3 regions of the Exiguobacterium sp. s189 genome follow, and region 2 is predicted to be linked to each of the others. Evidence: riboswitches for the same ligand, from Rfam matches in the RefSeq annotation. Region 2 holds a riboswitch; each other region holds the start of a gene.
The links. Region 2 has a riboswitch for S-adenosylmethionine ahead of KNO99_RS07490 (Na+/H+ antiporter NhaC family protein). Riboswitches for the same ligand answer to the same signal wherever they lie in the genome.

Region 1 (3,262 bases), on a different contig from region 2:
GACCTGGTCCAATTGGCGGTGAAAATATAAATTGTCCTGGAGACGTGATGCCTCTTTCGCGAGGACGAACGCCCCAAAGTAAGCGATGGCCGGTGCTCCCCGAACTTGAAGCGATTTGATCGCCTGTTCGGCCTGTTCGAGCGTTATCACTTCGACATAGCGCTCTTCTTGCGGCAACTGTGTCTGATCTAAAATCGTCAACACTTCCGTGTCGGCATCGAAATGTATGCTTTGCACACTCATACCCGCACCTCCGATAGGACTGGAATCAGCTGATCGATGGATTGAATCTGATGACGCTGTTTGATGAGACGCGTGCCAAGTTCTAGGGCATGACGTTTCCGTTCGATGCGCAGGTCATCCGGCAATGTCTCTAAGTCGGCGACGCCCGCTAGACCGGCCGTCCGCCGAATCAATTCGCAGCCTGCGTAGCCGATGGCATCACTTAAAATCGATGGCAACAGTTCATCCACGAAACCTACCGTGTTGAACGGCTCGACTGCCTGTGTGAAGCGTGTACGGAACGTTTTCTCGAACGTCTCCCAAACAGTGAGCACTTCTGTGAAGCGTTCGAACCGCTTCAACGGATGCGCATATGTCGAGAACACCAAGTGAGCGATGATTTGACCGATGTCAAAACCGAATGGGCCGTAAAACGCAAACTCAGGATCGATGATTTTCGTTTCTTGACGCGTCGCAAAAATGCTTCCTGTATGTAAATCCCCATGTAGCAACGCTTCGTGTTTAGTCACGAACCCGACCTTCAATTTCGTCACTTCAATTTTCAAGGCGAGGTCTGACCAAAGCTGCTCCACGTCTAAACGAAGAGCCGTTTCGATTTGATTCGATTCTGCATCACGATACGGATCAGTGAAGATCAGTTTTTCTGTGATATCGCATAGCTCTGGATTGTAATACTCTTTTTCGATTTGTTTCTTGGCGAGCGGTCCTTTCGCATAGTCAGATGTCGCAAACAACGTTTCCCCGAGGAATGTACCGACGTGACGCGCCAAATTCGGATAGCTCTCTCCTTTTAGGAAACCCGTCCGGACGATTTCAAACGCTGACAAATCTTCTAAAATCGTATAGGCGAGTTCACGGTCGCTACCGAGTACATCTGGTACGAATTGTGGTACGACTTTTGAAAACTCACGGAGTGCCAGTTGTTCGATCCACGAACGGTCAAGCGTGAGCGGCCAGCTCTCTCCAACGACTTTTGCGTACGGCAACGCCTGTTTCACGATTAATGACGTTTCTCCTTGACGAATGCGAAAGACGAGATTTAAATTTCCATCTCCGATTTCCTCACATTCTGCAATCCCCTCTTCTAGTAACCCCAACTGTCGAACGTGTTCGACGACACTTTGTTCTGTAAACGCCTCATAAGCCATGATGATTTTCCCCTTTCTTGAATCTATGCATGAAAAAAGCCCCTTTCTCCGCGAGAAAGAGGCACACCCAAATTGGTTGTTCCTCTCATCTTTCAGACATATGTCTGGTGGATGTAGCACCGTGCCAAATGGTCGGTTGCTGCGGCGTCGTAGGGCCAATTCCCTCTGCCAACTCGCGATAAGAGTAAATGATGTAATTGTGTTTGACGTGTTGAGACGAATATTACGGACTAGGCACGCTAGTTGTCAATCCTCTATTTTCGGTCGACTCCCTATTTTTGACACGCATATATAGAAACATTATTTTCAAACTTTTTTTCTCAAAAAAAGGAATTGACGAGTGAGCGATTCTATGTAAAAATTCAATTAAATTTCACAACTTCACAACTATTCTTATCAAGAGCAGACGGAGGGACAAGCCCGATGATGTCGCAGCAACCGACCAGAGATGGCACGGTGCTAATTCTTGCAGCTATCGCTGAGAGATAAGAGTTCATTGTTTTCGAATGACCTCTTGCCAAGCCAAGAGGTCATTTTTTGTTTGACCTGAAAGGAGGAACTTATGGGAATCATCGCTACTTATGAAATCAAACATACCGATCACGTCGAACGCGTGGCTGAAAAAATCGCACATGAGCTGACTGTCGGGACATGGACCGAATTGAACCATCTCGAGCAGCATCAACTACAGGCGTTCCGCGGTGAGGTCATCGATACCTTCCAACAGGAAACGACGAGTCGTTTCTCGATTCGTTACCCGCTACATAATGTGACGCCGGACTTTTCGTCCATTCTGACGACGACATTCGGAAAGCTGTCGCTCGACCCAAGCGTCCAACTTGTCGACCTAACGCTCCCAGACGAGCTCGAATCGGACTTTCCGGGTGCCGCATTCGGAGTCGAAGGTGTCCGCGACATCCTTCGCGTACACGACCGACCGCTCGCCATGAGCATCTTCAAAGGCGTCATCGGGCGTGACCTTAATTTTTTGGCGACACAACTTCGTGACCAGTTTACAGGTGGCATCGATCTCGTGAAAGACGATGAGATTTTATATGACAACCCGCTCACCCCATCGATCGAACGGGCTCGAATCGGAGCATCAATCATTCAAGAACATCAAGAACTGACGGGTCGTTCCGTTCTATACGCCGTCACGTTGAGCGGACCCGTTTTCACCTTACGCGATCAGGCAAAACGTTTGATCGAAGCGGGCGCGACCGCACTGTTGTTCAATGTGTATACGTACGGGCTCGACGCATTACGAGAGCTCGCCAAAGATCCTGAGATTCACGTCCCGATTTTGGCACATCCCGCTTTCGCGGGAGCGTTGACCGGATCGATTCGTCATTCCCTCCTTTTCGGGAAACTGATTCGACTCGCCGGGGCGGACTTGACGCTCTTCCCGTCGCCATATGGTTCACTCTCGACACCGAAAGACGAAACACAACAGATTCAAACGTATGCGACGGAATCCCATTGGACGAAACCGATTCTGACGGTCCCGTCTGCCGGGATTCACCCAGGACTCGTTCCGGATTTGATTCGTGACTTCGGAACGGATGTCGTCATCAATGCAGGCGGTGGGATTCATGGGCATCCCGACGGTGCGGTTGCCGGTGCGAGGGCATTCCGCCAAGCAATCGATCAGGCAATCGGTAAAACGAGCGAGACCGATGCGTTATCGACTGCGCTAAATGCGTGGGGTGCGCGATGAGTACGCACATCATCTGTGACTTCGACGGGACCATCACGGAAGAAGATAACATCATCGCGTTGATGCGACGCTTCGCCCCACCTGAATGGGTCGAACTCAAAGATGGTGTTTTGAACCAAACGCTCTCCATTCGAGAAGGCGTTGGTCAAATGTT
Region 2 (3,262 bases):
TGAATGCGATGGCAATTCCTCCGCAGATAAAGAGGAGGAACGGATAAAACATGAACGGGACGAGGTCCGGCGATGCGGTCTTCGTCAACTCTGCGGCGATGAGGAGTTGCGCTCCATATGGAAGAATCCCTTGTACACCACATGAGAAGATATCGAGTACGCTTGCTGATTTCTTCCGTTCGATATCATATTCGTCCGCAATGTTCGCGGCAAGTGGTCCGGCTACAAGAATAGAAATCGTATTGTTCGCGGTCGCTACGTTCGTCGCACTGACGAGACCCGCGATACTCCACTCGGCACCAGCACGTTTTTGAATCCGTGACGTCAGCGCATCACGTAAATACGTGAGTCCTCCGTTGTGCGAAATAAGACCGACGAGTCCGCCCATGAGTAACGTCAAGAACGAGATTTCAGCCATACCGACCATGCCATCGGCGATAGCGGTCACAAATGCTGTGACGGATAAGCTTCCGTCGAGAAGACCGATGATTCCTGTTAGCGTGATCCCTCCTAACAGGACGAGAATGACGTTCAGTCCCGTTAACGCCAGTCCGATGACCGCGAGATACGGAATGAGTTTATACCATTCGAATACGGCGACATCGACCGTCGATTCACCGTTCGACAAGACGGCGAGTAAAATCGTCGTGATGATGGCAGCTGGTAGCACGATCCAGAAGTTCGTTCGGAACTTATCGCGCATGTTCGTCCGTTGTGTCCTTACGGCAGCAATGGTCGTATCCGAAATGAATGAAAGGTTGTCTCCGAACATGGCTCCGCCGACCACTGCCGCGGCTGCGATGGCGACGTTCACACCACTTTCCTCATGAATACCGAGGGCAATCGGCGCAAGTGCCGCAATCGTTCCGGTCGATGTACCCATTGCCATTGAAATGAAAGCAGCAATGACGAATAGTCCACTTAAGAGAAGCGATGGGGGTAAAAGCGTCAACGCCGCGTTGACCGTCGCGTCGATGGCACCGATTGATTCGGCTACCGTTGAAAAGGCACCGGCCAGTAAGAAGATAAAAATCATAATGATGATTCCCGGATTTCCGGCACCTTGCGCGATGCGCTCGACGGTTTGAGTGGCACTTCCTTTTGTCATGAATGCTGCAACCATCAAGGCGATGATGGCCGCAACGAGTACAGGAAACTTATAGAAGTCCCCATAGTAGACACCCGCCCCGATGAAAAAGAGCAAGAAGACGAGTAACGGCAGAAGTGCCCACTTGTTTGCTGTTGGTTGTTCCAAAATAATCACCTCACTAAAAAATAAAAAGGACCTTTTTCTTGAGAAAAAGGTCCTTCGTGTGAAATACCCTTTTCATCTTTCGGACGTATGTCCGCTGGATTTGGCACAGGTTCCCCGCTGCCGAGACTTCATAGGGCCAGTCCCTCCGTCTCTCTCGATAAAAAGTTAAGTTATCCTATTATCAAACACGTTCCCTAACGTACCTGTTTCAAATCTAGTTGTCAACCTAAAAACTCCCCAATTCGATGTGAGAAAGGGGAGTTTACGTCGTTAAATTGTTGAAGTGCGCCACGCGGTTACGTCCTGCATATTTTCCACCAACATACAGGGCACGGTCCGCATTTCGAATCGTATCATCGAGACGCTTCTTCCCGAACGCTTCGATTGTGTCGACCCCGATGGACGCGGTGACAGAAATTTCATGGTGGTCGACATGAAACGGTTTCGCTTCGATTTGATGGCGAATCCGCTCCGTGATTTCGATCGCTTGGTTCATGTCACAATGATTGAGCAACAAAATAAATTCTTCGCCGCCATAACGTGCCGCAAAGTCATCGGGACGAAGTACCTGACGAATTCGTCGTCCGAACTCTTGTAACACATGGTCTCCGACCTGATGACCGTACGTATCGTTGATCTTTTTGAAAAAATCAATATCGAGCATGGCGACCGATATCGGATATACCGACATATCGGATATTTGTTGAATGCCATATTCATAAAACGCACGCGCATTGGCGAGAAGCGTTAAACTGTCCGTCCGACTCTCGGTATAGAGGCGGTCCCGTTCGTGACAACGGCTAATGGTCCGGTTGAACGATTTTAACAATTTGATGATTTCATGCTGAATAATCTTCGGATAACCGTATACAGGTTCTCCCGTCATGACAATCCATGTACGAATCTCTTCAATTTCCTCCGAGCGGACAGAAACAAAGCTGTGGTAATCGTCATGGAAGGCGTCAGAAAGGGAAGTATCCCATTCAAAGCGCATCTCATAATCGAGGACTTGCTCGATTGGCTGACTCATTTCAAGCAACGTAAAGACGATGGGTCGATCGATGGGCTGTCGCGTCTTTAAATCAAAGTACAGGGTGCGTTCAAACAATTTAAACTCGACATACCCTTCATCATAATGATTCAGCTGTTCGCATTGACTTAAAAACACTTCGATGGCTTGTGCCTCGCTCTGTGACAAGGAAACGGCCTCTTTCGCTTCATCGTATTGCTCAATCAAGGATTTAAATGCATCTTGTCGCTCTTTTTGAATGAGAAGCCGCTTGATGAAGAACGTCAACGCAGCGGCGATGCTACTGACGACGAGTAAGTTGGTCTCTCGGAAAAACGCTGCCGCTAAGATGAAAATCAAACTGACGACGTACGTATAGAACGCAATCTTCATAAAGTCGCTCAATGCGATGTCGACGCGGAACCACCATTTCACCTGATACTTTTGAAACACCGTGTTTAAGAAGATGGCAAGGAACAATCCAGCGAGCGGCACGAACGAATCTTGCGAATAAAAGTTGAGACTGGTCTCCCCACCTAGGGCGAGATAGACAGCTGCTGGTATGACGATCTCTAAGTACGCCGTAATGGCATTCCACGGATATGTGAACCGGAAGCGACGGATGGCGACTTTCGGTCTCAAGTTGGCGAATTGAAAGACGAACACCCCGATTTGGTTGACGATGAGTGCTGTTTCAAATCCAAAGAATAAAAATAAGATTAAAACGATACTTTCAGAAAATGTGAAGTACACACCTTTGACTTCGATCGAGTCGAGTTGAAAAATGATGACAAGCAACGAAATTAAAATAAATGACAACGAATCGATTGTTGGGGCGTGTAGGATATCCAATGCAAATAGTGCGATGGTGAAGATGAACAGGGCACTCCATATACTCCAACCGAGCACGGACATCTTACGAAAGTGGTTCATGTGTTCCCTCCTAGCATGGGACATTTCAAGATCTAATAGTAAAGATTCGTCACGATTTCATGTGA
Region 3 (3,262 bases), on a different contig from region 2:
ATTTTGAATAATCATCGGTTCGGATAATATACCGACCATCATCAATGGAATGAAGAAAAGTAAGAAACGTTTCCAAAAGTAGTGTTTGTATGGTTGTGAGAATGTCTGCTCCATAATCGTACCTCCTCAATTGAATTACACTTATTTACATATATGATAGCATGTTCTCAATTAATGTTGGATGATTGGTCTTTATTTTTTAGGCAATTTCAATTGAAAAGAGGGTGGCCAATTTGTTCAGCCACCCTTCAGTCAATTCATTCACTCGTTACAGCCAGTTCTCCAGTCCCGAACGTCGCACTAAAAGCACGGCACCAAATCACTACGGTGCTATATTCTGACAGATCGATATCTGCCGGAACTAAATAGTTTTGGTTTCCTGTATTCCCTTTAAGTGCTCCAAGTCGAATCCCTTCGGTCGTCTCTTGTCCGGGTTTCATCAAATAGACGAATAAATCAGGTCCGTTTGTCGTCTCGAACTCTTCAAATCGAAGATACGTCCCGTCTTCTGCCTCGACGGAGCGAATCGTGCCGGTTGTCTCATAATTTTTCTCCCCGTCCATGAACACACCCGCTACTTCGGTTTGACTCGGTTGTGCTTCCGGTGTCTTTTCCTCTGTCTCTTCTTCTGGAGCAGGCGTCTCAACAGCTGTCGGTGGTAATCCTTCATCGACTGTCTCTGTCAAGAAAAGCGGTGAGATGAGCCACCAGGCGACGGCGATCACGGCTATGCCGATCACACCGATGATGAGTTTCGTACTTGTATTCATGTATGAGTCCTCCTTTTCGGATGTATGAACCATTATTAGCCTTTTCCCGATTATTGGGCTTATAAAAAGACGCGAATGCTAACATTCGCGCCTGATGACCGTTATACGGTTTCGGTCCAGTTCTCCTCAATGAACTCGTCACGTCCCGAGATGGCCCGGTCTTCTTTATAGTGTTTTGGATTCTTTTTGTGGTAATCCTGGTGATACTCTTCCGCTTCGAAGAATGTCGTCGCCGGAGTGATTTTTGTGACAATCGGTGCGGTGAAACGACCACTTGCAGCTAACACATCGCGACTCGCCTCAGCCGCGATTCGTTGTTCCTCCGTGTGATAGAAGATGGCTGGGGCATACTGAGGCCCACGGTCTTGAAATTGACCACCGTCATCGGTCGGGTCGGTCTGAATCCAATATAGCTCGAGGAGACGCTCATATGAGAACAGAGATGGGTCATATGTGATTTGAACGACTTCTAAATGACCAGTCGTTCCCGTTTTGACTTCTTCATACGTCGGATTGTCGACCTCTCCGCCCATATAGCCGGATACGATTCCTTCAATCCCTGGTAGTTCTTCAAAAGGTGTTACCATGCACCAAAAACAGCCACCTGCAAATGTTGCTTTTTCCATCTTGTCGTTCCCTCCAAATCGTATTTCAACAAAAAAGCGCTCACGTCGGATGACATGAGCGCTCTCGTCATATCGTCCAAGGTTTCCCTTGCTGGTCGTAGCACCTTGCCTGTGGCAGGTTGCTGTGAAGTCATGGAGCCAGATCTCTCGTTCACTCTTGATATCGATATGTAGTTGGTGAGAGCATCATACCACCCTCAAAATACTTTCGTCAATGATTCGGTTTTCGCTTCAGCTGAAAAATCGTCAAGACGATGATGAATCCAATCAACCCGATTGAAATGAACGGACCATAGGGCACATTTTCTCCGTATAACTGCAAGAAAAATAGACCGAAGACAGCGAGTAGCACGAATATGTAGGAGCGTGTCATAGGAACCTCCTGTTTTTTCTTAAGTGTAACAAGAACACATCGACTTGGCGATACGAAAAGGAAATCAGGCATAGAGCACGAATAAAGTGGGAGAGATAAAGGAGGAATGTAGGATGGAACAAATCCAATTACATGAACTGACGATTGAACGTGCACATCGTGGATATAAAGAAGGACAATTCACGGTACGAGACATAACAGCGTATTATCTTAGAAGGATTGCTGCATATAATGAGCGACTTCATGCCGTCATCCAGGTGAATCCGGACGCCCTGTTCGAGGCAGAGGCGGCAGACCGGGCCTATAAAAAAGGAGTACGCAAACCACTCCTCGGCATCCCCGTCTTAATTAAGGACAATATCGAGACAGCCGGTCTGATGCGTACGACAGCAGGTGCCGCCGCCATGCGACATCATTTTGCAGGTCGAGATGCCGAGCTCGTGAAACGATTGCGAGCTGACGGGGCAATCATTCTCGGAAAAGCGAACCTGTCCGAGTGGGCGAACTTTTTAACGGAAGATATGCCGAATGGTTGGAGTGCTGTTGGCGGACAAACGAAGAACCCTTATGGCAACCAATTAGATGTCGGGGGATCGAGTTCTGGATCGGCTTCGGCGGTTGCGGCGAACTTGACACTACTTGCCGTTGGATCTGAGACGAGCGGCTCGATTGTACACCCGAGTGTGCATAATAGTATCGTCGGAATCAAGCCGACCGTCGGCTTGATCAGTCGTTCAGGAATCATTCCAATCTCACGTTCTCAGGATACGGCTGGACCGATGGCGCGTACCCTTCGTGATGCGGTCGTTGCCTTGCAGACCATGTGTGGTGAAGATTCGGCTGATCCTGCGACATGGGAAACTCCAGTCGGACCGCCTTATGTGACATGTCTCGATGTCCGTCAAGCGGTCGGGATGCGTGTCGGATTTATCAAGCCAACTATTTCAGACGAAGAAGTCGGTTTGTATGAACAGGCACTTCGATTGTTGCGTCAAGCCGAGGTTGAACTCGTCGAGATCACGTTACCGAAACACGATGCATTAGAACAGGCAGATATTTTGTTTGATGAATTCAAGCTTGGGATTGAGGCGTACCTTGCGAACACAACTGTGCCATTTAAGACGCTTTCCGACTTGATCGAATGGAACGCGGACCACCCCGAATCGATTCCGCACGGGCAGACCATCTTTGAACAGTCAGATGCACGTTCAGGGCGTCTCATCGAAGCTAGTTATCTCGACCGTCGGATTGATGATGTTCATTTCGCAAAAGTGGACGGAATGGATGAGCTATTAAAAGGGCAAAAACTGGACGCAATCGTCCTGCCACATGACATGAACTATGACATGGCTGCGAAAGCAGGACACCCGACAATCACGATCCCTTATAAACGAAAAGAGAGTGGGGCCCCGTTCGGTCTATCGTTCACGGGAACGAGCTTTGCGGAACGAGATTTGATTCGTGTCGCTTATGCGTTCGAACAGTTCATCACA

Region 1: it holds a riboswitch for S-adenosylmethionine, as region 2 does, so the genes downstream of both, mtnK (S-methyl-5-thioribose kinase) here and KNO99_RS07490 (Na+/H+ antiporter NhaC family protein) in region 2, are expected to answer to the same signal.
Region 3: it holds a riboswitch for S-adenosylmethionine, as region 2 does, so the genes downstream of both, msrA (peptide-methionine (S)-S-oxide reductase MsrA) here and KNO99_RS07490 (Na+/H+ antiporter NhaC family protein) in region 2, are expected to answer to the same signal.

What each region holds. Positions count from the first base shown of each region.
Region 1 covers NZ_JACSKM010000001.1:366,647-369,908, forward strand. The annotation lists gene mtnA (S-methyl-5-thioribose-1-phosphate isomerase) at 1-243, opposite strand, end outside; gene mtnK (S-methyl-5-thioribose kinase) at 240-1,391, opposite strand; SAM riboswitch class I at 1,474-1,576, opposite strand; SAM riboswitch class I at 1,782-1,883, shown strand; gene KNO99_RS01855 (2,3-diketo-5-methylthiopentyl-1-phosphate enolase) at 1,954-3,108, shown strand; gene KNO99_RS01860 (2-hydroxy-3-keto-5-methylthiopentenyl-1-phosphate phosphatase) at 3,105-3,262, shown strand, end outside.
Region 2 covers NZ_JACSKM010000004.1:205,701-208,962, forward strand. The annotation lists gene KNO99_RS07490 (Na+/H+ antiporter NhaC family protein) at 1-1,255, opposite strand, end outside; SAM riboswitch class I at 1,325-1,419, opposite strand; gene KNO99_RS07495 (GGDEF domain-containing protein) at 1,518-3,197, opposite strand.
Region 3 covers NZ_JACSKM010000010.1:308-3,569, forward strand. The annotation lists gene KNO99_RS11990 (hypothetical protein) at 1-114, opposite strand, end outside; gene KNO99_RS11995 (DM13 domain-containing protein) at 258-770, opposite strand; gene msrA (peptide-methionine (S)-S-oxide reductase MsrA) at 872-1,396, opposite strand; SAM riboswitch class I at 1,464-1,563, opposite strand; gene KNO99_RS12005 (hypothetical protein) at 1,608-1,769, opposite strand; gene KNO99_RS12010 (amidase family protein) at 1,883-3,262, shown strand, end outside.